DNA from 2 places in the Cellvibrio sp. KY-GH-1 genome. Region 2 is predicted to be linked to the other one. Evidence: predicted binding sites of a transcription regulator. Region 2 holds the regulator's gene; the other holds the start of a gene.
The links. Region 2 encodes PhoB, which activates phosphate uptake and scavenging genes when phosphate is short. Its sites were predicted from a motif close to TGTCATAAANNTGTAACA; they were not measured.

Region 1: D0C16_RS06825 (inorganic phosphate transporter) is a predicted target of PhoB. The motif match lies at 5,095-5,112, and genes of this name have one in related genera.

What each region holds. Positions count from the first base shown of each region.
Region 1 is NZ_CP031728.1:1,605,548-1,613,626, forward strand. It holds gene D0C16_RS06805 (glycoside hydrolase family 5 protein) at 1-594, opposite strand, end outside; gene D0C16_RS06810 (AraC family transcriptional regulator) at 797-1,978, opposite strand; gene D0C16_RS06815 (DUF3592 domain-containing protein) at 2,085-2,522, opposite strand; gene D0C16_RS06820 (CPBP family intramembrane glutamic endopeptidase) at 2,550-3,278, opposite strand; gene D0C16_RS06825 (inorganic phosphate transporter) at 3,521-4,993, opposite strand; gene D0C16_RS06830 (cold-shock protein) at 5,245-5,451, opposite strand; gene D0C16_RS06835 (hypothetical protein) at 5,863-6,600, opposite strand; gene fnr (fumarate/nitrate reduction transcriptional regulator Fnr) at 6,846-7,604, shown strand; gene D0C16_RS06845 (DUF4202 domain-containing protein) at 7,620-8,079, shown strand, end outside.
Region 2 is NZ_CP031728.1:4,169,227-4,177,305, reverse strand. It holds gene D0C16_RS17660 (hypothetical protein) at 1-72, shown strand, start outside; gene D0C16_RS17655 (dicarboxylate/amino acid:cation symporter) at 149-1,450, opposite strand; gene D0C16_RS17650 (HU family DNA-binding protein) at 1,556-1,831, opposite strand; gene D0C16_RS17645 (chorismate lyase) at 2,011-2,580, shown strand; gene ubiA (4-hydroxybenzoate octaprenyltransferase) at 3,223-4,056, shown strand; gene D0C16_RS17630 (hypothetical protein) at 4,190-5,281, shown strand; gene phoB (phosphate regulon transcriptional regulator PhoB) at 5,810-6,508, shown strand; gene phoR (phosphate regulon sensor histidine kinase PhoR) at 6,660-7,946, shown strand.

The sequences.
Region 1 (8,079 bases), 2.6 Mb from region 2:
GTTCTGTTCTTGTTTGGCTGAAACTACATTGTTCTCCAACCAACCCCCGTCCCAGTGGATATTAATAAGCACATACATGTCACTCTCAACCGCGTACTGCACAACTTGTTTAACACGCGCCAGCCAGACCGCGCTGATTTCTGCCGTTTGCTGGTTAGCGTATTGATCCCAGGCCAAAGGGATGCGCACCGCATCAAACCCTTTTGCCTTCAGCAATTGCATCAGCTCTTTAGATACCTGCGGATTGCCCCAGGCGGTCTCGCCACCAATGGCTTCCATGGTGTTGCCAATATTCCAACCCAGTTTGATTTTGCCTGCCAATTGAACTGCATTGCTTTGCATGCCTACTGCATCTGCAGGCAAGGGGTTTTTGTTGTAGTCAGGATAGAAAGCAGCCGTAGAGCTGGTCGATATAGTGCTGCTACTCGATTGGGTGGCGCTGGTGACAGTTAGTGCACTGGAAACTGAACTACTGCTTGAGGGAGGGACGGATGCGCTACCGGGGACGTTGGAACCACCACCACCACCACCGCCTCCACAACCAGAAGTTATCGCCAGTACGCCCGATAAGAAAAGCAGGTTTATTATTTTCATTGTGAGTCTCCAAACTAAAAACCCCGCCGCCAAAGAACAGCCTAAGCTCCGGCAGCGGGGCAGGGAAATAGAGCGCGAGTTTGCTAAAAATCAGCCGAGGGAAGTTAATATTTGCCCTAAAAATTGTTCCAATTTGCAAATAGTTGAAGTTTTTTTAATTTAATTTGAAGTTGTAACGTCGGGCACTTCCGAATTACCCGGACTAATCAGGCTTTTGTTGCTCGTTAACAGCAGTTTGGCTGGACAGGTTTTTGAAGGTTTTAGGCGTGCAGTTATACTCTTCTTTGAACAGCTTATTGAAGTAGGAAACATTTTTGTAACCTACCGAATAGGCAATCTCGGCAATATTGGCTTCCTCTGTTTCCGCCAACAGACGGGCTGCTTCTGTCAGACGCAACTTGTTCAGGTAACCGGTAAAAGTAAAGCCGAGTTCTGCCTTGAGGATGTCATTGATCTTGGTGCGGCTCACACCGATGGTTGCCGTCATAGCATCGAGGGTTAACTCCGAACTGGCGTACTGCGTTGCCATAAAGTGCAGAATTGCACTCTTGTCTTTATCGCGGTGGGGCTCCACGGATAATTGCTGGTAGGCCAGTAACGGCCGATCGCGTTGTAGCTTCTCTTTCAGGTCTTGCGTCAACGCACGGGTATGCTGGCGGAACAACCAGATCGCATAAGCACTCCAGATTAACAACAAACCAGCAGCCTGCAGATAGGTGTAGAACCAGTTGCGCCCACTGAGTTTGATTTCGCTTATCTGGATATTGGCGGCCAGATTAAATGGGCTTTGAACGCTGCTGCCAAAGCTCATCTTGAATACCTTGTTCAATTGATAATCCTTGCGTGACAATTCCACGTTATACATCTCATACCACCACTGCGGCGTTTCCAGATGAGTCAAATCCAGCACTACGGGTGCCCAGACTTCATTGCAGGAAAAAAATGTTGCCGGGCTGCGATAACTCAAATAATCCCCGGCATCAGAAACGTGTTCATCAAAGGTTACAACGGAAAAATTTAACACGTTGGCGGGGGCACATTTGACATCGAAGGTGATCTTGTCAAAGCGGGATAAATCCACAGACTCCAATACGCCCTGCGCTTTACCGAATGCCAGGCTCATTGCTGCGTAGGGGTAGCGTGCCTGGTGTGAGAGGTTCAAGGTAAAATTCAGGCTAAACCGGTCATCCGCCACAGTCACAGTAGATAAACCACCTTGAGGAGCGTCATCGTTTAGCTCACTGTGCCAAACCCAATCGCTTTTACTCGCCGGCAGTAGCACCGCGGTAACTTGGCTATGCTGGGTACAAAAATAGCTAAACAGCCCCGAGACAAAGAGCAAGCACAAAAAACTGATTAACACTTTCTTATAAAAGGATTGCATGCTAAACCTGAAGGGCTGGCGATAAATACTTATTCTTGTCGGTAACTCAATAATTGCAGTTAAATTTACACAATTTTAGCCTGATTCCGCTTCTCGCGATCAAGTCCTACCGGGTCCTGCGCCACAGATAAAAACCCAGCAACATAAAACCCGCCGAAAATAGTAGGCCTACATAGTGGGACTTTTTAACTCCGGTTACCAATACTGACTCTGTGTAATCTTCCGGGTTTACATAAACCTTTACCGATTGATTAGAGAATCGAACCTCATCAGTTCCGCTTATACCATAACCGATTCGAGTACCTGTGTATTGTTTGTTATTGATGATATAGCTGTAGGTAATCCAACTACTCTGATACAAACCTTTACGCTTTGCTACGCCATCTCCCTTCAATTTTCCTGAATGAACCGACCAGTTTTCTGCCGCCGTCGTTTTAATAATATTCTTACCTGTAGTCAGCAAGAGTAACGCTGAGGCTAGTATGCATAAACCAAAAAAGAATGAGCGCAAGCGCTGGTAATTTTTCTCTATTTCCGGGTTCATTAACGCAAAACCTCACACCAAAACTTATTACCACAAAAATAAAAAGATGCAGGTGTTCATCGCAATATTAAACACCATGTGCGACAAAATACCGATATAGATACTGCCACTACTCGCCCTTAGCCAAGCGAACATCCAAGCCACCAGAAACATCAACACAAACCAAAGTGCGCCTGAGAGCGGCAAATAAGTTAACCCGCTTTCGGTTTTGATAATACCGTGATGCACCTGGTGAATAAGTGCGAACAGTGTGCATTCTATAACCGTACTGGTATTGATACTGAAAGTTTGCTCCAGTGTTTTTTGCAGTTGGCCGCGATAAAAAATTTCCTCGCCTATGGGGCTGAACAACATCGCCGGAATAGTAAAAATCAAGCTAAGCATCCAGAAGGACATGGCAGATGTATCCATCATTGCCTTATAACTATTGCCGATATTTACAAACCAATTATCCACCGCCTTGCCAAACAACAAATAACCGAGCGCAAAGCATAGAAGCGCAGCACCAGTTCCCGTTACTATTGCCAATATGTAACGCGATGCCATATCGGGCCGCTGCAATCCAATTTGGCGACGACCATTTGCAGTCAATAGCGCCCAGGGCAATATTGCCATAACACAAAAACTGAGCGGCAACACCCAGCGCAATGAAGACGGCCCCAACACACCTAACGCACGTACAGCACTGAAGCCAATCACTAACGCTCCCATAATAATGAGCGAGACACTGGGCGAAATAAACTTTTTATACAACATAAAATCCCTTATCAATGAATAAATTGCCAGTAAATCCGGCGTGACGATGGTTGGAAAATTCTGGATTCAACCAATAAGCGGAGGGCCGGTTAAGGCTATTTATATTCAAAGCCACAGACAATAGCTAAAGGATATTTTTTACGCAGGAAACAGGAAAGTTGGAGCGGGACTTTTTGGAGAGAGAGGGAGAAGCGCGCTATGTAAACCACACACTGCGCGCTTGAACATCACCTGGAAAAAGGTTAACCAATAAACAAGGTACCAAGGTAAAACAAACCACCAGACAAACAAATAGTTGCTGGCAAGGTAAATACCCAAGCGAGCAATATGGTTTTCACAGTACTGAACTGCAAGCCGGATTTGTTGGCCACCATGGTGCCGGCTACAGCCGAGGACAGAACGTGCGTGGTAGACACTGGCATACCGGTCACACTCGCCACACCGATCGCGGTTGCCGCGGTAATTTGTGCGGCCATGCCTTGCGAATAGGTCATACTGCTTTTGCCGATTTTCTCACCAACGGTAAATACAATCCGCTTCCAACCCATCATAGTGCCCAGACCAAGCGCCAAAGCAACCGCAATGATTACCCAGAAAGGCGCGTATTCAGTAGTCGCCGTCAGGTCTTTGCGCAGACTATCCAAATCGGATTTCTCTTTGCTGTTAAAACCGTCGAGTTTAGATACTTTTTTCGCCGCATCATCAATACACAACAACAACCGGCGAATGTTACGGCGTTCGCTCAATTCCAGATCACGGTATTGAGTCATACCCTGCATTTCAGTGATCAGCGCATTAATCACCAACATGCTTTCTTTGGCATTACATTTAAAGGTTTCCGGCAAAACAGCATTAGCAGATGCATTGACATCAACCACTGAACTTACCTTGGCTTCGTGCTCTTTATAGAAAGTTTGCAAATGCACTGCCGCATCGCGGGTGCGTTCAACTTGATATTTGCTGCTATCAAGATTCAACACAAATTGCGCGGGCGCCAAACCAATCAGCACCAACATAATCAAGCCAATACCTTTTTGACCATCGTTGGAGCCGTGCACAAAACTAACGCCCATGGCAGACGCCACCAGAGTCACACGCGTCCAGAATGGCGGGTGTTTTTTGCCATCGATTTGCTCGCGCTCTTGTGGGGTTTTATGAATTTTTGGACCAGTGAATACTTTCTTCAACAGCAGTAATACCAGCGCCGCCACACTAAAACCCACCAGCGGGGAGATCAGCAAGGACAGCATAATATCGATGGCTTTTTTAACATTCACACCTTCGCTGATTGGAATCTCGGAAATCAGCGCATTCGCCAAACATACCCCCAGCAGGGAGCCAATCAGGGTATGCGAACTGGACGCGGGAATACCGAAATACCAGGTACCCAGATTCCACACAATGGCAGCAGCCAGCAGGGAAAATACCAACACCATGCCGCGTACCGAGGTGATATTTAGCAGCATATCCACCGGCAGCAGGTGCACTATCGCGTAGGCTACCCCCAGCCCACCCAACATCACGCCCAGAAAGTTGAAAATACCCGAGGCAATTACTGCGAGGTGAGGATTCATTGCTTTGGTATAGATGACAGTCGCTACCGCGTTGGCAGTATCGTGAAAGCCATTAATAAATTCATAGGCAAGAACGAAGACGAGTGCCAAAAAGAGGCTGGCGCCCATGAAAAAACCGAGCCCGGTGAACATTTCTAACATAGGTTATCCGCTTGACTGAGAAGATCGATTTTAATACCACCCTCTCCTTGTGGTTTTACCACCCCATTGCGTCGGCGTTTACCGCCGCAAGGCGCGCGCATTATGAAGTTTTTGTGACAGTAAATCGACCTTTTAGCGATCATTTGAGGCAAAAAACACAGCATCTACCTCCAGCCGTAAGGCAATAAAAAAGCCGCCTCGATCGCTCGGGCGGCTTTTTTGTAATCGCATCCGAAACGGATGGCTAGCAATTACAGACCAACAACGTTCTCGGCTTGCGGGCCTTTTTGGCCTGGCTTAACGTCAAACTCTACTTTTTGGCCTTCAGCCAGGGTTTTGAAACCTGAGCCAGTGATAGCGCTGTAGTGAACGAATACGTCTTGACCTGCTTCGCTCGCGATGAAACCGAAACCTTTAGACTCATTGAACCACTTAACGGTGCCAGTACTTCTAGCCATGATAAAAACCTCGATGCTCTATACAAAATAATAAAATGAATACCCCAAGAGGAGCTTAGGCTGGCGAATTCAGATGTTACTTATGAAGAACAATACGAGGTACTAATAGATCTACTGCTAGAACAACGGATAGGACTTACCATAAATAATGCTGCAGAAGGGCCAGCTAAACCGCACTATATTCCGCCCCATTCATGATGTAAAGATTTAATTTGGGCCCTAAAAATCCACTTTTGGCTATAAGGCGCAAACCGCTGCGGCAATTTGTCACTCCCATTATTGCCGGGGAAAACGCTAGTATTCGGGACATCGCCAACCGCGATTAAATGCAGTCGGCGAGCGTCACTTTCACTTAACCGGAACCCCCGGTTAATCTCCCTGGGGCTGGATTCCAGCCCATTTTTCCAAGGACTAAGAGCGCAACTCCAATGCCGCCAATTTGACCCATTTTCCGTGGAGCTCGTTGTAATGACTTCCGGACGTTTTTGCCTTTGCCAAAATTGCCTCGAATACCTGCAGCGCTCTTTCCATTTGGCCGAGCTTCTTTGACAACCTGGCGAAATGATAACTCGCCTCAGCGCCGGGATAGTATGAATCCAGAACCTCGTATTCATGCAGAGCGGCATAATCATCCCCCAATGCCTCCAAGGCTCGAGCATAGAGCAAATGCGCATCCGGGTTTTTATAGTCCGGATTTCTAGCGATTAATTCATCCAATAAATCTTTCACTTTTGCGTATTCAGCCAAACCAAACTCAGCCTGAGCTAGCCCATACATAAACAACGGATCAAATTCATGAATTCCTTTTCGGCAATCCCGATACAGAATAGCGGCTTCCGAATATTGTTGTTTGATCAACAACTCTTGAGCGAGGCGCGAAGCATTTTCTGTTGTTTTTGCGGCCTGGTAGTTTTGCGCAGCACTATTTAAATCCCGATCTGGATTTACCAACTCTTGAACCTTTCTCATGGTCTTTCGTCCAGATCTGGTTCCGGCAAAATCTGGCAGCAACTCCAGCACCAAATAGGCTATAGAACCCGCAACAGGCAATATCATTACCAGCCAAATCCAAGTGCGAGGACGCCCCGTCTTCAGAATATGAATCACCAGCGCAACCTGGATTAATAAGGATAAAACCACTATAGGCATATTATTGCTCCCTTTTTTGCTGTTTATTTTCCACGCAATCAGGCTAAAACTGCGCTTCACACTGCCGCCTAAATGCCAGCGGCAAACTATAGTGCTTTCACCTATTCAGAGAAAGAGTAACTAATAACTATTTATACGTCAGGATAAGGGCAAACTTCGGCTTTACCCTACCCGGCAAAGCTGCAACAATCTCATCCGACACAACATTTATCCCTGCCCGCGAATTCGCGTGAGGTTGTCACTTTATGACAGTTAACCAGTCAATCGTAAAATCCCAGGACTCCAGCTGCCCGCACGATAAACGCGTGAGCTGCGGCAATTGCCGACTCAACACCATATGCTTACCAATCAGTTTGCATATTGATGACATAGATAAGCTCAACAACATAGTGCAGCGCGGCAAGCCATTGCAGCGCGGTGATTATTTGTATCGCGCCAACGATCCGTTTGATTCAGTGTACGCCATTCGCTCTGGCGCGGTAAAAGCCATGACGCTAAGTGACAACGGCGAAGAACAGGTCACAGGATTTTATCTGCCGGGCGAAGTCGTGGGTATGGATGGCATTGCCGACAATCGCTATACCAACTCCGTAATTGCGCTGGAAACAGCATCAGTCTGCGAAATTCCATTTAATCGTATGGAAGAACTCAGCCTACAGATCCCCAATTTGCAGCGGCATTTTTTCCAGCTGATGAGCCGTGAAATTACCCAAGATCAGCAGATTATTACCCTGCTGAGCAAAAGCAGCGCCGAAGAGCGTATTGCTGCATTACTGCTCAGCATTTCCAGCCGCAACAGCCGCCGCCAATTATCAGCCACTGCCTTTCGGTTGCCGATGTCGCGCACTGATATCGGCAACTATTTAGGTTTAACCATAGAAACGGTCAGCCGTATTTTTACTCGCCTGCAAAAGCAGGAAGTTATCCATGTCGATAAAAAAGAAGTCGCAATCACCAACATGGAACAACTGCGCAATATCGCCAATGGCGACACCGATTGCTAATCCAGAGACCTCAATATGATTGATTTAACTCGCCTTAACTCCACTCTGGCGGCATTTGATGCTGCCAATCTGGAAGACCCTAATCTTGAACAGGTGGATGGACGTTCAGTTGCTAAAGAATGGATCTATGCCCAGCGCATGAGCGCCCAGCTGCATAAATTTTGCGAGGCGCCTTCAGAAGCATTGCAATTAGCAACGCGCAGTCAGCATATATGCCGATGGAAAATCCCCCGTAGCGACTACCCTATGGATCGTAGTGGTTACAAAAAGTGGCGTTTGGATTTGGCGCAGTTACACGGCGACATCGCCGGTGACATTATGGCGACACAGGGCTACGACGAAAATATGATTGCGCGAGTAAAAGATCTACTCCTCAAGCGCAGTTTAAAACGCGATGACGAAGTACAAGCATTGGAAGACGTTGTGTGCCTGGTCTTTATCGAGTTTTATCTGGAAGATTTTGCCAGCAAGCACG
Region 2 (8,079 bases):
CGCTGGCCCTGCTTGACGGATGATTTAGCTATCAGCGTGGAGTTTGAATCCAACCCACCCACCAAACATTAATTTGGTTAGCGTACAAAATAAAAAAAGCGACTGAATAAAACAGTCGCTTTTTTTATTTTACTAATCCACCGGGGGCTTACACAGGGTCAACTTCCGCATTTAACTGCATGTTTTCGTAACGGGTTTTGTCCAGCATATTTTCGCTCTTCGCAACTATTACCGAAACAACGGCATCGCCGGTTACATTCACTGCAGTGCGAACCATATCCAGAAAGCGATCCACACCAATAATTAATGCAATGCCCTCAACGGGTAAATTAACCGACTGCAACACCATCGCCAGAGTGACTAACCCGACGCTGGGCACACCGGCGGTACCAATAGAGGCGAGCGTAGCGGTTAATATCACCATCAAGTATCCCGCAATGCCAATATCAATATTGTAAGCCTGCGCTATAAACACCGTCGCAACACCTTGCATGATGGCAGTACCATCCATGTTGATCGTGGCTCCAAGGGGAATCGAAAAACTACACACTTTATTATCCACGCCGAGGTCATGTTCACATGTGCGCAAATTCACCGGCAGTGTGGCGTTACTTGACGATGTACTGAAGGCAAACACAGCCACTTTCCACATTTTTTTAAAAAAAATCACCGGGCTTAAACCACTCAACAGCTTTAGCAAAGTTCCGTAAACACCAAAAGCGTGTAACAACAACACAAACAACACCGTGAAAAAATACTTGGCTAAATCCAGAATCGCCCCAAAACCAATTGACGCAAATAATTTCACCAACAAACAAAACACACCGTAGGGCGCAAGCTGCATCAGCAACATCATCATTTTCAAAACAACTTCGTTCAAATGCTCAAAAAAATTCCGCATATTGAGCGCAATTTCACCGCCGGTACGCGATATGGCGATACCAAATAAAATTGAGAAAACAATCACCTGCAACATATTGCCTTCGGCCATCGCTTGCACTGGATTGCTCGGGAAAATATCAAGGAAAGTTTCTTTGATCGAGGGAGCTGGTGGTGCCGAGTAAGTGCTGGACAATGCCATATCGACACCGGCGCCCGGCTGGATAAATACTGCTACTCCCATTGCCAAGGCAATAGCCATGGCCGTGGTGACCAAATAGAGCACCAGCGTTTTCGTGGCGAGAGCCCCCATGCGGTTGTGCCCCCCGAGCGACGCCGCACCGCACACTAAAGAAACAAAAACGAGCGGCACTACGAGTAATTTAAGTGACGCCACAAAAATTTGTCCGATGGTGTCAAACAGACCATTGATAACGAACACTTGTAACCACTGGCCCAGAGGACTAGCGGCAGTCTGATGTGCTTGATCAACCCCCATAATCAGGTTGAACACCACGCCTACAATGACCCCTAGCACCATGCCGAGTAAAATTTTATTGGTTAGTGACATAGATACACCCCGGGGCAATAGGTATTTAGCTTTTATTGTTGGTTGAGTCTGGTGTTGGTCAAATCAGAGGCGATGGCGGCGTGGTCATGCCGCCGGAGGAAAGTGTTATTCGTTAACCGCATCTTTCAGGGCTTTGCCCGCTTTGAAAGTTACAGTCTTGCTAGCAGCGATCTGAATAGTTGCTCCAGTCTGCGGATTGCGCCCTTCGCGCGCGGCACGCTCGCTAACATTGAAGGTACCGAATCCCAACAAGGCCACAGACTCACCGCGAGCAAGCGCATTGGTAATCTGTTCGATAAAGGCAGAAACCACCAGGTCAGCCTTGTTAACGCCCAAGTCAGTGTTATTTGCCAGAGCTACGACTATATCGGTCTTGTGCATATTTTCTTCTCCTAAATAGTGAATCGCCGGGGGAGTTTACCTGCATTAATCCGCAAGCGGCAGACTTATCTCGATTTTTTACACGGCAAGACAAACGAGCTGATAAACTGCGGCCCGCCTTGAACACTGCAAGTGTTTTTATCCGCCAACCCAACCGCTTTATGACCAGGAGACCGCGATTGCCCCAGGCATATTCCACCCCCGGCTTATTGTGGCGCCCACTCGCACTCTGGCCGCGCGCGATTCGTCCGCCCTTGGCATTGCAACACTGGTTAACCGACCCAGGCTCCCTAACTGCGCGCCTGATCAAAAAAAGCACTGGCAAGTTTGAGGTGGAGATAGTTCGTCAGTTTATTGGCCGCGCCAGCCGAAATGAATGTGAGGTGTTGGCGATACGGATGAGTGACCTGGTAATGATTCGCGAGGTAATCCTCAAAGGTAACAACCAGCCCTGGGTGTTTGCGCGCAGCCTCCTGCCACTCGCTAGCCTTACCGGTGAACTGCGTCATCTGCGCAAACAGCGTACTCGCCCATTGGGTGCATTTTTGTTTAGCCAGTCGCATTTAGTACGCAGTCCAATTGCGGTTGCGGCCATCCAGCGCAATCATTGCTATGTGCCGTCAACACTGGCGGAGTCAGAGTTACTTTGGGGGCGCCGCTCGATTTTTTCCCTGCATGGCAAGCATCTGCTGGTGAGTGAGGTTTTCCTGCCGGATTTTGTCGCCAGCCTCGCATTGGAACAGGCATAATCACCCGCCAACCAGGTATTCCAATAACAAGTCACAGGCGTTTTGGCAATGACAACCCCTAGCGACAAGCCCGCAAACCCTGCCGTAACCCCAGCGGCAACACCTGCACCGGCAGAACCCGGCCCGGCACCGGCTAAACCGGTCATGCGCAAAAAGCCGACCCCCAAACCAGAAACGGAAGCGCCTGTGGCCAATACCGGCCAACAGACTGCGCCAAAAGTAAAGGCCCCGGCTGTAAAAAAGGCAATGCCAACCACAGCACCCGCAACACCAAAGAAGACAGCTACGGAGCAAGTTCCCAGCGGCAATAGCACACAAGAAGCAGCAAGCCCGGTCGCTGAAACCTCCGCTAAACCTGCGACCAAGTCCGCACCGAAAAAGTCAGCGACAGCAACTAAACCCCAGACTCAAACGCCCACAGCTCCAGCTCCAGCTCCAGCTCCAGCTCCAGCTCCAGCTCCAGCTCCAGCTCCAGCTCCAGCTCCAGCTCCAGCTCCAGCTCCAGCTCCAGCTCCAGCTCCAGCTCCAGCTCCAGCTAACAGGAATCATGCAGCGAAAATCCTTAAAAATGCAGAAAAATTGCTAGAAAAAACGCCATCCAGTAATTTCATCTTGCAAAAGGCACCGCACTACTGGCGCTTGATGCGTATGGATCGCCCGATTGGCACCTTATTATTGCTATGGCCAACGCTCTGGGCACTGTGGCTGGCAGCCAAAGGCGTTCCCAGCATCAAGAATCTTGTGATTTTCGTATTGGGCGTGATTGTGATGCGCGCCGCTGGCTGTGTGATTAACGATTTCGCCGATCGCAAAATCGACGGCAAGGTCGCGCGCACCAAAGAACGACCACTGGCGACAGGTGCTGTCTCGAGCAAAGAAGCGATCGTCCTGTTTATAGCACTTTGCCTGACCGCCTTTGGCCTAGTCCTCATGACCGACGCGCTAACCATCAAACTCTCCGTTGGCGGCTTGGCACTGGCATTTTGTTACCCCTTTATGAAACGTCACACTCACCTACCACAGGTAGTTTTGGGCGCCGCGTTCGCTTGGGGAATTCCCATGGCCTATGCCGCAGAAGCCGGTGAACTCAACCGCCATATGTGGGTGATTTATCTGGCCGTCGTACTCTGGACCGTCGCCTACGACACCTTCTACGCCATGGTAGATAGGGATGACGACATGAAAATTGGAGTGAAATCCACCGCCATTTTGTTTGGCGAACAAGATCGCCTAATCACCGGTGCCTTGCAGCTACTAACCATTTACGCACTGGTATTGGTGGGCAATCGCTTTGAATTGGGCGGCCTCTACTACCTTGGGCTGGTAGTAGCGGGCGGATTGTTCGCCTATCAACAGTGGCTAATCCGCTTTCGCGCCCGCGACGCCTGCTTTAACGCCTTCCTCAATAATAACTGGGTGGGGATGGCGATTTTTGTGGGGTTAGCTGCCGACTTAGCCGTGGGTAAATCTTCATAATTCAGGCATATGTTGGAGCTCAAGCTCACTATATAATCGCCGCCCAACCTCAACCCAGGTTTTTTTGTGGCAAGGAACACCGCACAGGGATTATTGCTGCAAAAGGACTATCGCCTATCAGGAGATAAACTCAATGAAATACCTTAATGTCATCGCGAGTAGCTTGCTAGCTTTGGTTATTGCTGCACCTGTCAGTGCATCAGAACCGGCTCATCCGACCGGCAAGGATGTGAGTAGCATCAGCAAATCGGTAAAGTCCTCCAAATCTTCAAAGTCCGCCAAATCATCAAAATCTTCAAAGTCGTCCAAATCATCGAAGACTTCCTCCAGCACCAGCTTTTCATCTACCTCCAGTGTCAGCTCAACATCCAGTGTCGCTGCTTGCCCGTTGATAAGTGGACTGGATAACACTCCGACAGAACTGGGGCTTAGTGTGGCAGCTGGCAACCGAGTCTACTTGTCCCTCCAGGTGCAAAACGCGGATCTTGGTTGGCAATTTCCGGAAGTCCAGCTGAATAACGCCTATGTAACTTTGGTAAGCACTAATGGCTCAACGTTTATCTATGAAGTTTTGGCACTGGAAAACCTGCCCTCAACCAGCCTGACGTCGATCTACCTTAACTACCAACAACTGAACGCCAACCTGAACGTAACGCGCACCATCGGTATTTACGAGACTATTACTAGTGCAGTAAACGGGGCCAACCCGCTGGCAACCACCCTGACTACGTTGGTCGATACCGCTAGTTGTAACGGTAACTCGTCATCAACCACTAACAGCAGTTCAACAGCGACGCAAAGCTCAGGAGCTACAACCTCAAGCGCGAGTTCATCCAGCCCTACAGTTGTTTGCGAAACTCAGGCAGGTGTTGACAAGGGTACTGCCAGCCTTGGTTTCGGTGTACTACAGGGACAAAACGTCTTTCTGAGCCTGCAGTTGCGCAACGCGAATTACATCTCAACCATCCAGATCAGTCTGCCCGAGGCCGATGTCGTGGAAGTGTTTAATAGCGGCGGCAAGCGAATTTTCCAGGTCAGTGCTCTGCAAAATATCCCGGCAGTCGCCAATTTCCAGCTGAATTACGGATTTCAGCAAACAATTGCCAATCAAAACGTATGGCGTGATGTCGCTATTCACGACACCATTACCGGAGCCATCAACGGTATTTTCCCACTCAGCACATCTTCCAGCCTGCTGGTGGATGCGGCTAGTTGCGTCCAATAATATTCCCGATTAAGGGAATATTATTCCTGCATGATAGTTACTTTAACAATCAAGCAGGCCAGCGATAAAACGCCCTTGTGGCGCATTTTTTAATGTTAACGTTAAAGTATGCGCCACTCGGTCAACCCTCTCGATAATACTCACCGAGCAGCACGTTTTGCGGCTTCATCTACCAATTCGATAAGCGTTAGCACCGATTGCCGATGCAGGTATCGCAGTTTCACGCGGTGCAGCCATCTATGACGCTATTAGCGATCAACGGAAACCTCCGATTGACGCCCTCCTGTGACATTATCGAAGGTCATACTTGGTAACAAAATACATCGCCTAAACACACTAACGAACAATACAGGTTTGGCGGAGCGTTTGCCCCTTAGAACAGCGTTCATAAAGATCTTACGTGCTATATTTCCCCCAAATATCCTGCACACTGTCATAAATGTGTAACACTGAACTTATTTAATAAGCTGCAATATTAGCTTCATAAATACCGAAGCTTCCCGTGGTTTACTCAGGCAGAGCACCTTTATGACTGGTCGCAAAATTCTGATCGTTGATGATGAATCCGCTATTCGCGATATGTTGCGCGTGGCACTGGAGATGGCTGAGTATCAAGTCATGGAGGCGAGCAATGCGCAGGATGCTCACGGCCTGATCATTGATGAAAAGCCTGACTTAATCCTGCTCGACTGGATGATGCCCGGCACCAGCGGTATCGAATTGGCGCGCCGGTTGAAGCGCGATGAGGTGACCTCGGCAACTCCGATCATCATGCTGACCGCCAAAGGTGAAGAGGACAACAAAATTCAGGGCCTGGAAGTGGGCGCTGACGATTACATCACCAAACCCTTTTCCCCGCGTGAGCTGGTCGCGCGCTTGAAGGCAGTATTGCGCCGCGCCGATCCGCAAATCAATTCCGCCCCCATTACCGTTCAGGGCTTGTGTCTGGACCCCGCCAGCCACCGCGTGACCATCAATGATCAGTCGGTCGATATGGGCCCCACCGAATATCGGCTGCTGGAATTTTTCCTCACTCACCAGGAACGGGCTTATACTCGCAGCCAATTACTGGATCATGTGTGGGGCGGCAATGTTTATGTGGAAGAGCGGACGGTAGATGTGCATATTCGCCGCCTGCGCAAAGCTCTGACCATAGACGGCCATGAAGACTTGATCCAGACCGTACGCGGTACCGGTTACCGTTTCTCCACTCGCATTGAAGCCTGATTTCACTCTGCGGTGAGTATCCGGAGGTAGAAACCTCTGCAAGACCATCGGAGACAGGGACGTCGACGATGAGCCCCCATGGATGGGTTCACGGCGTGTCTTGCAGAGGTTTCTACCTCCGGATACGGATTAAGAACTAAGAGGCTCCCCCTTGCTTAAAGGTTTCAGTACCGAACTCCAACGTATTCTGGTCATCCTCGTTGTCTGCAGCGTGATTGGCTTTTTTAGCGACCATTATGCGCTTTGGATGCTATTTGGCTGTGCGATTTATATTCTCTGGATGCTCTGGCAGATGCGCCGTCTCAACCAATGGCTGGTGCGTCAGGAGAGCGAACACCCGCCCGAAGCCAGCGGTATCTGGGGCCAGATCTTCGACAATATCTACCAATTACAACGCGACCAGCGGCTGGAAAAAGAAAACCTGCAAGCGGTGATTAAACGCATTCAGGAAATCAGCTCTGCACTAAAAGATGGCCTGGTAATTCTGGATGCGCGCGGCCATCTGGATTTCTGGAACCCGGCCGCACACCGAATGCTGGCGCTCAGCACCAAAGACCAGGGGCAATCGGTCATCAACTTTATCCGCCACCCCAAATTCGTGACCTACTTTGAAGAAGGCAACTACGAGGAACCACTGGAACTGCCGTCCTCGCGCTTCGCGTCCAAACAGCTGCAATTCCAGATCACCCTGTTTGGCAAGAATGAACGGTTAATTGTAATTCGCGACGTAACACAGCTGCATAACCTGGAAAAAATGCGCCAGGACTTCATTGCCAACGTCTCCCACGAACTGCGTACACCGCTGACGGTTATCAACGGCTATGTAGAAACCCTGGTGGATAACAACACTACACCTACGTGGATTAAGCCGTTGCAGCAAATGTTGCAGCAATCCAAGCGCATGTCGCTATTGATTAATGATTTGCTGGTGTTATCCAAACTGGAAACCACTGAAGCCGGCCACAACCACAAGCCAATCAATATCGAACAGCTACTCGCGATTGTAAAAAGCGAAGCCGAAGTGTTGAGTAAAGAAAAGGAACAGCAGCTCACGCTCATCTGCAACAACACCACCAAGCCCTTGCAGTTACCTGGAAATGAAAAGGAATTACACAGCGCCTTTTCCAACCTGGTTATCAACGCGGTAAAGTACACGCCCAACGAAGGGCGTATTAGTCTTTTGTTATGGCAGGATCAGAAACATTTTTACTTTTCCGTCAGCGATAACGGGCCAGGTATAGAAGCTCAACACATCCCACGCCTTACCGAGCGCTTCTACCGCGTCGATGCCAGCCGCAACAGCAGCACGGGCGGTACTGGTTTGGGATTGGCAATCGTGAAGCATGTACTAATGCGCCACGATGCTGAATTGCAAATCACCAGCGAACCGGGCCGGGGCAGTACCTTTACCTGCATATTTCCTCTACCGCAAAAGTAACCCTTCGTGATATCAGCTCGCTTGGCAGAAAAGTGACAACCTTGTCAATTTTTCTGCTTTCCCACCAAAAGTCGAACTTGACTGGCACTTAAAGCCGGAATTGCTTCGCAAATTCGCACTTAATGACAAAACT